One region of the Irregularibacter muris genome, then DNA from elsewhere that is predicted to be linked to it. Evidence: a T-box and tRNA genes for the amino acid it is inferred to sense, from the RefSeq annotation. Region 1 holds a T-box; the other holds one or more tRNA genes.
What was found. A T-box is a leader RNA that pairs with one kind of tRNA and senses whether it is charged. The one in region 1 lies ahead of lysS (lysine--tRNA ligase), so its partner is inferred to be a tRNA-Lys.
Positions count from the first base shown of each region.

Region 1 (3,406 bases):
AACATCCGAAAGCACCATACCCTTTTGTATGGATACGTCTTGGCAGTGTAGTAGAGAATACAAAGTCTTCCAAGGTTTCATGTAGGGCGGTATCCTGTATAAGGACTGGTCCCCGTACACCCACTGTCTGCGAATGGGTTGCACGCCGTGGATTCCCCTTATCTGATGGATACCATCCGTTATGATTGTGCATTTATAATCCCTCCAAAAACGTGTTAAAAACACGAGAATAAAACAATACAATAAAATGTATTCTTCATTTTTATGAATTATACCATTATGTCTGAATACTTTGATTTTTTATAAACCTGTACATTAGATGTTTGCATTTATCACCGGAAAATAAGTAGACCGCAAGGGTAAATCATTTTCTAGAAAGATTAAAAGCCAAGAGTTCCTATATCGAAATTCCTAGTGATTACTGCTTTCCTTTGCCGATTTTGATGGCTTATTGTTATAATAAAGAGAAAAAGCAATAAGTTCATCCTCCTGCTTCTATGTGCACTGAGTTCACTCGACTATATTGTGCACAGATTGTCGGATGGATAAATGTATCCTTTGATAACATTGATGATGAAAGGAGGGGATTTAATGGATTCTTTAAGCAATATGAATCATGCATTGGCATACATTGAAGAGCACTTAACTGAGGATATGGATTATAGTAAAATATCGAAAATTGCTTACTGCTCAGAATATCATTTTAAGCGGATGTTTTCTTTTTTATCAGGTATAAGTTTATCAGAGTATATTCGGAGAAGAAGGCTAACTTTGGCTGCCCTTGATTTGAAAGATAGGGATTTGAGAATAATCGATGTTGCTGTTAAATATGGTTATCGTTCAGCCGATTCTTTTTCCCGTGCTTTTTATTCTATGCATGGCATTCTCCCTTCTGAAGCAAGAAGTGAGAATACACAGCTAAAAGCTTATCCAAGAATGACCTTTCAATTATCCATTAAAGGAGGATGTGAAATGAACTATCGCATTGTTGAAAAAGAATCATTTAATTTAGTAGGATTTAAAAAGAGAGTTCCCATTATTTTTGAAGGGGTCAATCCAGAGATTGCAAAAATGACTGAACTTTTAACCCCTCAGGTTATTAAACAATTAAAATCAATTTCAAATGAAGAACCAATAGGCATTATTAGTGCTTCCACTAACTTTTCAGAGGGAAGAATGGAAGAAAAAGGAGAGTTAGATCATTACATCGGAGTAGCAACATCAAGTAATGAAACCACAGAATTTGATGTATTAAAAATTAATGCTGGTACCTGGGCAGTATTCCAATCCATTGGACCATTCCCAGAAACACTGCAAAATATTTGGGGGAGGATCTATTCAGAATGGTTTCCGTCATCAGGATATGAGGCAGTGGAAGGTCCAGAGATTTTGTGGAATGAGAGCCAGGACACGAATAATCCAAAGTATAGAAGTGAAATCTGGATTCCAGTGAAGAAGAAGTAACATTTAGCATATCAATGATTATGGTCGAGGGCACTCCTAATTGGAGTGCTCTTTTTGGTAAATCAGGTGATTGCTAGGTTGGCTATGTTCCCGCCTATTAAGTGAATATAATGGCTAAAGGAATATACATTTGCTAAAATATATAGAATATGTTTCATAATTTTCAAAAAACCTCTTGCAAAGTGCTGGGTTATATGGTAGCATGTATTAAATTTTAAATTAGAACTTTGATTGAGAAATGAAATATCAAAAGTACTTCACAGAGAGTCAGTGATTGGTGGAAACTGACAGGTATGGATATGGATAAAGACTCATGAGTTGCTGTAGCTAGCCGGTTAATGACCGTTATCCCATCAAGAGTGATAAATTAGGATGGTACCGCGTTGACACGCTCCTTACATATATGTAAGGGGCTTTTTTATTTGGAAAAATAAACACGAGTTGATAGGAGGGAGCATGACGAGGTCATGCGATGAAACGATGAATAAACAGTTAGATATGGAAAGAAAACTAAGTGAGCAAGAGCAAATTCGCGTTGATAAGATTAAGAAGCTAGAAGTGTTGGGAATTGATCCATTTGGTGGCAGATTCGATGTGACACACTATTCTGAAGAGTTGAAGGTTAAGTATATCGATACACCAAAGGAGTTACTAGAGAAGAACCAAATCCAAGTCGCAGTTGCTGGAAGAATAATGACAAAGAGAAGCAAAGGGAAGACTGGATTCATGCACATTCAAGATAATGATGGGCAGATCCAGATCTATCTAAGGCAGGATGTATTGAGTGAATTGGACTTCCAAGTATTCAGTATGTGCGATATCGGAGACATCGTTGGTATCAGAGGTACTGTATTTAGAACCAATACAGGTGAAATTAGCATCAAGGCTAAAAGATATGTCCATTTAACAAAGGCTTTGAAGCCGCTTCCTGAAAAATTCCACGGTATCACTGATGAAGATGAAAAGCTTCGTAAAAGATATTTAGACATGATAATGAATAGGGACGTAAAGGAAATCTTCATGAAAAAGCAGAAATTTTGGAGCACTATCCGAAATTATCTGATTGAAAATGACTTCCTTGAGGTTGAGACGCCTATTCTTGAGACTTCATCTGGCGGTGCGGCAGCGACACCTTTTGCTACCCATCACAATGCTTTAGACATTGAAGTGTTCTTGAGAATATCAATGGGTGAGCTATGGCAGAAGAAATTGCTAGTTGCAGGTTATGAGAAGACCTTTGAGATTGGAAGACAGTTTAGGAATGAGGGCGTAAGTAACGAGCATCTTCAGGACTATACACAGATGGAGCTTTATTGGGCATATGCAGACTTCAAGATGGGTATGGAATTTTGTAAGGGAATGTACAGACGTGTCACAAAAGCGGTAATGGGTACTTCAAAATTCACATCCCGTGGCTTTGAAATCGACATAGATGCTGAGTGGGAAATCTATGATTTCGAGACGATCATAGAAGAAAAGGTAGGTATAAACATCTACAATACTACCAAGGAAGCTGTTATGGAGAAACTTGATGAGAAAAAAATTGAGTATGATCCTAAAGCAGGTTTTTGGAGATTGGTGGATGTGCTTTGGAAGGTTGTTAGAAAGGATATTGCTGGCCCAGGATTCTTGGTTGGTCAACCGGTACAACTCAATCCACTACCTAAACGTCTTAAAGAAGACGAAAGAAAAGTGGCTCAGATGCAGATTATTCTTGCTGGTTCAGAGATGGGGAATGGCTACACCGAGCTTAATAATCCCATTGATCTAGAGGAGCGGTTCAAAGAGCAACGTGCAATGGGAGAAGAGGGCGATGCTGATGCACATGAGCATGATGCATCCTTTGTTGAAGCCCTTCGATATGGTATGCCGCCAGCCTTTGGATTTGGTGTATCCGAGAGATTCTTCTCTGTCCTGATGGATCGTCCAATCAGAGAATGTG
Region 1 is NZ_JANKAS010000001.1:99,382-102,787, forward strand. It holds gene NSA47_RS00460 (catalase) at 1-193, opposite strand, end outside; gene NSA47_RS00465 (AraC family transcriptional regulator) at 592-1,464, shown strand; T-box leader at 1,683-1,863, shown strand; gene lysS (lysine--tRNA ligase) at 1,945-3,406, shown strand, end outside.

Region 2 (3,406 bases), on a different contig from region 1:
GAATTCAACAAGACTTTTGGTCAGCTAGAGGATGAAGAAAAAAATAAAATTAGTCATCGAGCTATAGCACTTAAAAACCTAAAAAAAATTTTGGAAAAGAGAAAAGAAAGGGAGGGTGCAAGTTGAAGATAGGGGTAATTAGTGACAGCCATGGAAATCTCACCCTAGCTCAACAGGCTATAGAAAAAATGGGGGAAGTGGATCTATATATTCATCTAGGGGACTATATAAAGGATGCACAGGAGTTATTTGGGAGATTGAATAAAACCTATATTGCTGTAAAAGGCAATTGTGATCTTACAGATGATGAAGAAGAAATGGTCATTGAGCTCAACGGGAAAAAGTTTTTTATTAGCCATGGTCACAAATACCATATAAAATATGGATATAATAATATCTATTATAAGGCCTTAGAATGGGATGCCGATGTAGTGCTCTTTGGCCATACCCATATGCCTGTAAGTATTTGGTATCAGGGGATATTATTTCTAAACCCTGGGAGTACCACATATCCAAGGGGAGTGTCTAATGCTACCTATGGTATTATTGAAATCGAAGAGGGGGAAATCTACCCTCAAATCTATGAACTATAATCTGTCTAAAATGCACGTGAAGGATCTTGGATTTTATATGAACAATAAATTTATGATGATGAAAAATTACAGTTTACAAATCAATGGATATAGTATATAATAAAATATCGTTAGGGGTAACCATAGAAAGTTATCCCCATAACAAATAAAGAAATATTAAAAAAAGCTATTGACAACTTTATAGATATGGGTTATACTAAATCTTGTCGCTAAGACGGCATGAAATCGAGGTGTAGCGCAGTTTGGTAGCGCACATGGTTTGGGACCATGGGGCCGGGGGTTCGAATCCCTCCACCTCGACCATTTAATCCAAAATATCTTACCCAGATATGCATTAACAATATGCGCGGGTGTAGCTCAGTGGTAGAGCCCTGGCCTTCCAAGCCAGTTGCGAGGGTTCGATCCCCTTCACCCGCTCCATTAATTTGTGCCTGTAGCTCAGCTGGATAGAGCAACGGCCTTCTAAGCCGTAGGTCCGGGGTTCGAATCCCTGCAGGCACGCCATTACAATTTTATCATGGTGGGTATAGCTCAGTCGGTTAGAGCGCCAGATTGTGGCTCTGGAGGCCGTGGGTTCGAATCCCATTACTCACCCCATTTATACTTGTCGCTGGGGTATAGCCAAGTCGGTAAGGCACCAGACTTTGACTCTGGCATTCGTAGGTTCGAGTCCTGCTACCCCAGCCATTTTATTTAAAATTATTCTATGATTTGACGCATTTGCCCAGTTGGTATGGGCAGAAAGCCAAAATCATATTAAATCGTAACAATGACACTTAATATCTACCTGACCCATTAGCTCAGTCGGTAGAGCACCTGACTTTTAATCAGGGTGTCCGGCGTTCGAGTCGCCGATGGGTCACCATCTTTATTTATTTTATCTGCGGGAGTGGCGGAATTGGCAGACGCGCTAGACTTAGGATCTAGTGTCAAATGACGTGCAGGTTCAAGTCCTGTTTCCCGCACCATTTTAATCAACATGCGGAAGTGGCTCAGTGGTAGAGTATCGCCTTGCCAAGGCGAGGGTCGCGGGTTCAAATCCCGTCTTCCGCTCCATAATGCGCGGGTGTAGCTCAGTGGTAGAGCCCTGGCCTTCCAAGCCAGTTGCGAGGGTTCGATCCCCTTCACCCGCTCCATTTTTATAAAAAGCATATAATATGCGCCCATAGCTCAGCTGGATAGAGTTACAGACTTCGAATCTGGAGGTCGTAGGTTCGAATCCTACTGGGCGCGCCATAAACGTTGGGGTATAGCCAAGTCGGTAAGGCACCAGACTTTGACTCTGGCATTCGTAGGTTCGAGTCCTGCTACCCCAGCCATTTTTTTATGTAAAACCAGATGAGCGGTAAAAACTTCATTATTATCATTAGAGAAGGGCACAATAGAATTGTGGTCTTTTTTGCATACTATAAAGGATTTTACAATATATATCCCTTACATACTTGATTGTTGGATAAATAAAAGATTTGTGTTATAATGTAGTAGCTAAAAATATATAATTTTGTAAATTTTTACAGAAGGATAAGATATAGGGAGGAAAGCATAAATGAGTTCAAAAATGGAAAAGATAGAAAACAATGTAGCTACCCTTGAGATTTTGGTATCTCCTGAAGATTTTGGGAAAGCTATGCAAAAGGCTTATAAGAAAAACGTAAAGAGATTTAATATCCCAGGTTTTAGAAAAGGGAAAGCCCCTATGAAAATTATTGAAGTGCAATATGGAGAAGGTGTTTTTTATGAAGATGCCTTTGATTTTGTTTTTCCAGAAGCCTATAAAAAAGCAATAGAGGAAAATAATTTAGAGCCTGTAGCAAGACCAGATATAGACATCGAAGCCATGAGTAGAAAAGAAGGAGTTGTCATTAAAACTACTGTAGCTCTAATGCCCGAAGTTGAATTAGGAGAATACAAAGGAATAGAAGTAGAGAAAAAAGAGTATAATGTTACAGATGAAGATGTTGAGAAAGAATTAGAAGCTATGCAAGAAAAAAATGCTCGATTAGTAGCTATAGAAGATAGACCAGTAAAAGAAGGAGATACAGTCATCATAGACTTTAAAGGATTTGTGGATGGTGAGGCCTTTGAAGGTGGAGAGGGCAATAACTATTCTCTAGAGATTGGATCTGGTCAATTTATTCCAGGGTTTGAAGAACAATTAGTAGGGGTAAATGTAGGGGAGGAAACTAAGGTAGAAGTAAACTTCCCAGAAAGCTATCATTCAGAAGAATTAGCCGGAAAACCAGCAGTTTTTGAAGTCAAGTTAAATGAAGTAAAAGAAAAAGAATACCCTGCTTTAGATGATGAGTTTGCAAAGGATGTTAGTGAATTTGATACTTTAGATGAATTAAAGAATGATATTCAGAAAAACATCCAAGAAAGAGAAGAACATAGGATTAAACATGAAATTGAAGATGAAGTTATCGCCAAGGTAATTGAAAATGCTTCTATGGAAATTCCCGAAGCTATGGTGGAAATGGAAGTAGAAAGAATGTTAGAAGATTTCGATTACCAACTAAGGATGCAGGGTATTAATCTAGATGACTACTTCAAATACACCAATGTAGATGAAAGTCAATTTAAAGACAATCTAAAAGGCGATGCAGAAAAGAAACTTAAAACAGATCTTACCTTGGAAAAAATTATTGAAGTAGAAAATATTGAAGCTACAGAGGAAGAATTAGAGGAAGAAATGGAAACCTTGGCAAAACAATATGGTCAGGAAGTAGAGAAATTAAAGAAAGATTTTAAAGATACTCAAATTAATTATGTGAAAGATACTATAAAAAGAAGAAAGTCTATTGCCTTTTTAATGG
Region 2 is NZ_JANKAS010000005.1:48,608-52,013, reverse strand. It holds gene NSA47_RS07210 (XTP/dITP diphosphatase) at 1-126, shown strand, start outside; gene NSA47_RS07205 (metallophosphoesterase) at 123-593, shown strand; tRNA gene NSA47_RS07200 (tRNA-Pro) at 820-896, shown strand; tRNA gene NSA47_RS07195 (tRNA-Gly) at 940-1,013, shown strand; tRNA gene NSA47_RS07190 (tRNA-Arg) at 1,021-1,097, shown strand; tRNA gene NSA47_RS07185 (tRNA-His) at 1,114-1,190, shown strand; tRNA gene NSA47_RS07180 (tRNA-Gln) at 1,205-1,280, shown strand; tRNA gene NSA47_RS07175 (tRNA-Lys) at 1,383-1,458, shown strand; tRNA gene NSA47_RS07170 (tRNA-Leu) at 1,477-1,561, shown strand; tRNA gene NSA47_RS07165 (tRNA-Gly) at 1,575-1,649, shown strand; tRNA gene NSA47_RS07160 (tRNA-Gly) at 1,656-1,729, shown strand; tRNA gene NSA47_RS07155 (tRNA-Arg) at 1,753-1,829, shown strand; tRNA gene NSA47_RS07150 (tRNA-Gln) at 1,837-1,912, shown strand; gene tig (trigger factor) at 2,140-3,406, shown strand, end outside.
Region 2: it encodes a tRNA-Lys, which carries the amino acid that the T-box ahead of lysS (lysine--tRNA ligase) is inferred to sense. The anticodon was not compared.